One region of the Microcella indica genome, then DNA from elsewhere that is predicted to be linked to it. Evidence: predicted binding sites of a transcription regulator. Region 1 holds the regulator's gene; the other holds the start of a gene.

Region 1 (2,953 bases):
CGCGCGATGCGGGGGCGGATGCTGTGGCGCGCGTCCTGGCGAACGCCGACTCGCACGCCCGCTCGGTGACGCTGCACGGCGGCCGTGCCGCCGCCCTGCAGGTCGACAACGACTACGCGCACGACCGCGACGGCGACCAGTTCGACCGCGAGGATCGTGCGGCCCTGCGCCGCGTCGGCGGCCTCTCCACCGAGCTCGAAGACGTCACCGAGGTCGAGTACCGGCAGCTGCGGCTCGAGAACGTCATCCTCATCGGCATCTACGCGCAGGGCGCCCTCGACGAGGCCGAGAACTCGTTGCGCGAGCTCGCCGCCCTCGCCGAGACCGCGGGCGCCGTCGTGCTCGACGGCCTGCTGCAGCGCCGACCGAACCCCGACCCGAGCACCTACCTCGGCAAGGGCAAGGCCGCCGAGCTCGGCCTCATCGTCAAGGAGCTCGGCGCCGACACCGTCATCGCCGACACCGAGCTCGCCCCCAGTCAGCGGCGCGCCCTCGAAGACGTCGTGAAGGTCAAGGTCATCGACCGCACCGCCGTCATCCTCGACATCTTCAGCCAGCACGCCAAGAGCCGCGAGGGCAAGGCGCAGGTCGAGCTCGCGCAGCTCGAGTACCTGCTGCCGCGCCTGCGCGGCTGGGGCGAGTCGATGTCGCGCCAGGCCGGTGGCCAGGTCGGCGGCGCCGGGGCCGGCATGGGTAGCCGTGGCCCGGGTGAGACGAAGATCGAGCTCGACCGCCGCCGCATCCACACCCGCATGTCGAAGCTGCGCCGCCAGATCAAGGGCTTCGCGCCCGCTCGTGCCGCCAAGCGCGCCAACCGCGACCGCTTCGCGGTGCCGAGCGTCGCGATCGCCGGGTACACGAACGCCGGCAAGTCGAGCCTGCTCAACCGCCTCACGCGCGCGGGCGTGCTCGTCGAGAACGCGCTCTTCGCCACCCTCGACCCGACCGTGCGCAAGACGACGACGCCCGAGGGCCGGCCCTACACGCTCGCCGACACGGTCGGCTTCGTGCGCAACCTGCCGCACCAGCTCGTCGAGGCCTTCCGCTCGACGCTCGAGGAGGTCGCCGACAGCGACGTCATCGTGCACGTCATCGACGGCGCCCACCCAGACCCCGCTGCGCAGCTCGCGACTGTACGGGACGTCATCGGTGAGGTGGATGCGCGCCATCTTCCCGAGATCGTCGCCATCAACAAGAGCGACCTCCTGGACGACGACGCGCGCCTCCTGCTGCGCGGCCTCGTGCCCGGCGCGGTCTTCGTCTCCGCCAAGACGGGGGAGGGGGTCGACGAGCTGCGCGCGCGCATCGCCGAGACCCTGCCCGACCCCGAGGTCGAGGTGACCGCGGTCGTGCCGTACGACCGGGGCGACCTCGTCTCGCTCGTGCACGAGCGCGGCCGTGTGCTCGAGACTTCCTACGAGGAGGAGGGCACGCGCGTGCACGCCCTCGTGAACTCGGGTCTGGCGGCGCAGCTCGAGCCGTTCACGACAACCGCGGTACCGACCGCGACGGCGGGAGCCCGCTAGACCTTGCGCATGACGCTGACGACCTTGCCGAGGATCGTCGCGTGGTCGCCGAGGATCGGCTCGAAGGCCGAGTTGCGGGGCAGCAACCAGGTGTGGCCGTCGCGCTGCTTGAAGACCTTCACGGTCGCCTCGTTGTCGAGCATGGCGGCGACGATCTCGCCGTTCTCGGCGGTGTTCTGCTGGCGCACGACGACCCAGTCGCCGTCGCAGATGGCGGCGTCGATCATCGAGTCGCCGACGACGGTGAGCATGAAGAGCTCGCCCTTGCCGACGAGCTGGCGGGGGAGCGGCACGACCTCCTCCACCATCTGATCGGCGGTGATCGGGATGCCCGCGGCGATGCGCCCGACGAGGGGCACCATGGCGGCGTCGCCGACGGAGGGGCTCGTCGAGACCGGGGTGTCGATCGTGATGGTCGTGTCGGGCTCGAGGTCGATGAGCACTTCGAGGGCGCGCGGCCGGTTCGGGTCGCGGCGCAGGTAGCCGCTGAGCTCGAGTTGGCCGAGCTGGTGGGCGACGCTCGAGAGCGAGGAGAGCCCGACGGCCTCGCCGATCTCGCGCATGCTCGGCGGGTAGCCCCGGCTCGCGACCGAGGACTGGATGAACCCGAGGATGGCGCGCTGCTTGTCGCTCAGCGTCGTGCGGCGGCGCGTGCCGGGCGCGGCGGCGCTCGGTGCCGTGCTGATGTCGACGGTCTCGTCGGCCATGGGGTTCTCCCTCGTCTCGTGTCGAGTGCCCGCCGTCACTGCCGGTGTGACCAATGTCGGTGGTCTGCCGTTGACTGCACTCGAACCCTCGAAACTCTATCCACGAGTGGGGTGCAACTCAAACATCTGTTCGAGTGTGTCGCCCGATTCGTGGAGAAAAAAGGCCGGGGGCTTGAAAGTGTGTTCGATCGAAGGTATGTTCGGAACACAGGTTCGTACCCGCGTCTCCCGGCCGAGATCGGGTACCTGCCCCGGCAGCTCCCCCGCTGCCGGGGCACCTGCACCCCCCACCAGGCCCAGTTGTCAGCCAGGCCCACTTGTCAGAAGGAGAACGGCGATGAGCTCCATCACTTACGGCACCGGCACCTACGACGGTGGCTTCGCGCTCCCGGTTGCGCGCACCCGCCTGCGTCTCACGCGCCGCGGCCGCGCGGTCATCGCCGTGCTCGTCTCGCTGCCTCTCGTCATCGCGCTCGTCATGCTCGCCCTCAACGGTGGGGGAGCGACGGCGACCTCAGGGCTCGAGCAGTCGACGACGGTGACCGTCCAGGCGGGCCAGTCGCTGTGGTCTCTCGCCGGCACTCTCGCCCCCGAGGCGAACCCTGCCGACGTCGTCGCCGACATCCTCGCGATCAACGGCCTCGACTCCGCGAGCGTCCAGCCCGGCCAGGTGCTCATCGTTCCCGAGCGCTACGCGGGCTGAGGCTCCGACCGCGGGCC
Region 2 (2,953 bases), 840 kb from region 1:
GAACTCAGCGCTGCCAGCGAGACCGAGACCACCGAAGCGCCGCCGCGCGCGACCGAGAACCGGTCGACGACGCCGCGCTCCGACGCCTTTCAGCAGTACATCTCGACCGGGTGGGCGGAGCGCGCGACCGGTATCGGCGGGCCGCGCAAGCAGGCGCCCTTTGCCGCGGCACGACGCGCTCGCCTCAGCGGTCTGTACACGGGCGTGCGGCTGCTCGTGCCGGCCGGCGACGCCCGCCAGCGCTCCAACGACACCGACTACCCGTACCGCGCGCACAGCGCCTTCGCGCACCTCACCGGGTGGGGCAGCGACGCCGTGCCGGGCAGCGTCCTCGTGCTCGAGCCCCATGCCGACGGGGCCGAGGGGCACGAGGCTGTGCTGTACTTCCGCGAGGCGGCCGGGCGCGACTCCGACGAGTTCTACGCCAACCCCGCCGTCGGCGAGTTCTGGACGGGGCCACGGCCGTCGGTCGACGATGTCGCGACCGACCTCGGGCTGGACGCTCGGCCGCTGAGCGCGCTCGACGCCGTGTGGGACGCCCTCGACGCTGACGGCCCCGAGACCCTCATCGTGCGCGAGGCAGAGCCGTCGCTGACCGACCGACTGGATGCTGCGCGCATCCTGCACGCCGGCGCCGAGCCCGGCACGGCCGAGGTCGACACGGCGCGCGACGACGAGCTCGCGCGCGACCTCAGCGAGCTGCGCCTCGTCAAAGACTCGTTCGAGCTCGCGGAGATGCGCCGTGCCGTCGAGGCGACCCAGGTCGGATTCGACGACATCATCGCCGACCTGCCGCAGATCGTGGCGCACCCCCGCGGCGAGCGCCTCGTCGAAGGCACCTTCAACCGACGCGCGCGAGCCGACGGCAACACGGTCGGCTACGACACGATCGCCGCGAGCGGGCCGCACGCGTGCATCCTGCACTGGACACGCAACGACGGGCCCGTCGTGCCGGGCGACCTCATCCTCATCGACGCGGGCGTCGAGCTCGACAGTTACTACACGGCCGACATAACCCGCACCCTGCCCGTCTCGGGTGAATTCACCGAGGTGCAGCGGCGGGTGTACGAGGCGGTGCGCGAGGCGGCCGACGCGGCGTTCGAGATCGTGCGGCCGGGCATCCGGTTCAAGGATGTTCATGCCGAGGCCATGCGCGTCATCGCGCGCGTCACCGCCGAATGGGGGCTGCTGCCCGTGAGCGCGGAGGAGTCGCTCTCGCCCGAGGGCGGCTACCACCGGCGGTACATGGTGCACGGAACCTCCCACCATCTCGGCATCGACGTGCACGACTGCGCGCAGGCGCGGCGCGACCTGTACCTCGACGGCGTGCTCGAAGAGGGCATGGTGTTCACGATCGAGCCGGGGCTGTACTTCCAGCCGGACGATCTGACGGTGCCGTCTGAGCTTCGCGGGATAGGTGTGCGCATCGAGGATGACGTGGTTGTGACGGCTGATGGGGTCGAGAGTCTGTCGGCGGGGATTCCGCGCACGGCGGATGAGGTCGAGGCGTGGATGCGCGAGGTTGCAGCGCGCAGGTAGGTCGCGCTGAGGGTGCATCCTCTCCTCCACAGGCCGCGCTCTACGCGAGTTATCCCAAGATTTCCTCATACCTCTTGTTCGAACGTATGTTCGATGGGAGCATGGATGCATGACCTACCCCGCACCCCTCGAGCACCTGACCGCCCTCGTGGCGGCGCTCGAGCGCGTGCCGCTCGACGCGACCGCACTGCGCGCGCTCGGGGACGACGATCTGCTCGCAATCACGCAGCTCGGCGCACAGGCACACCGATTGCTGGATGCCCGAACCGCACTCTTCGCGGGGGAACTGGCCCGGCGCTCGCGCCCAGAACTCGCGCATGACGGTCTTGCCCAGAGGTCGGGGCACCGCACGGTCGAAGAGCTCGTGCGTGTCACGACCGGGGAGTCCTGGCGCGACGCTGTTGCCGCAGTCAACACGGGTCGGATGCTCGTAGCGCCCGACACCAGTGCGGGGCGCGAGGCCGGCTCTGACGACCTGCCGATGGTTGCCCCCTACTTGACCGCGGCACTGCAGGCGGTGCGCACGGGCAGCATCAGCATCGGCGCGCTCGACGTGATTCGTGCCGTCTTCGACGGCATCGATGAGTCGGTGGCGCCGGACGCACTTCGGTCGGCCGTCGCCCGGGTCGTGGAGGCGGCTGCGCACCTCGACGTCGACAGACTGCTGCGGCTTGCTCGCCACGCGCGCGAGGAGCTCGATACGGCGGCACTCGTCGATCGCGAGCGCGCACAGAGAGATGCGCGGTCATTCCGACTGTGGACGCTGCCAGACGGCATGACGCGTGCGACGTGGATGCTCGACCCGGAATCCGCCGCACAGGTTCGTGAGCTTGTCGAACGAGCGACCTCCCCGAAGCGACGTGGCGTGCACTTCGTCGAGACGGTCGGCGCGGGCGACGATGCTGACGCTGCGAAGGCCTCACGCATCGCCGAGGATCAGCGCACGCCCGAGCAGTACGCGTCAGATGCCCTCGTGCACCTGCTCGCCGCAGGAGCCGACGCCGACTCGAGCATGATCCTCGGCACCGGCGCACCGCAGGTACGCGTGCTCGTCACCGCCGCTGACCTCGCGCGGGGAGAAGGATCAGGGTCCATCGAACCGGCGACGGGCAGCCCCGAAGGCACCGTCGTCGCGCTCCCAACCGTGCATCGGCTGCTGTGCGGAGGCGTGCAGACCCCGATCCTCATCGGCTCGACCGGTCAGCCGCTCGATGTCGGCCGGTCTCAGCGCCTCTTCACCGCCCGCCAGCGCGTCGCCCTCGCGGCCCGCGACGGCGGATGCCGTTGGCCCGGGTGTGAACGCCCGCCGAGCTGGTGCGAAGCGCACCACATCAATGAGTGGGAGCGTGATCGCGGCCGCACCGACGTCGACGTCGGAATCCTGCTCTGCCGACACCACCACCTGCTGCTGCAC

What was found. Region 1 encodes LexA, which represses DNA repair genes until DNA is damaged. Its sites were predicted from a motif close to TCGAACANNTGTTCGA; they were not measured.
Region 2: HUJ41_RS03680 (HNH endonuclease signature motif containing protein) is a predicted target of LexA. The motif match lies at 1,618-1,633, and genes of this name have one in related genera.

The regions. Positions count from the first base shown of each region.
Region 1 is NZ_CP058670.1:1,586,035-1,588,987, reverse strand. It holds gene hflX (GTPase HflX) at 1-1,526, shown strand, start outside; gene lexA (transcriptional repressor LexA) at 1,523-2,233, opposite strand; gene HUJ41_RS07740 (LysM peptidoglycan-binding domain-containing protein) at 2,571-2,936, shown strand.
Region 2 is NZ_CP058670.1:741,120-744,072, reverse strand. It holds gene HUJ41_RS03685 (aminopeptidase P family protein) at 1-1,539, shown strand, start outside; gene HUJ41_RS03680 (HNH endonuclease signature motif containing protein) at 1,649-2,953, shown strand, end outside.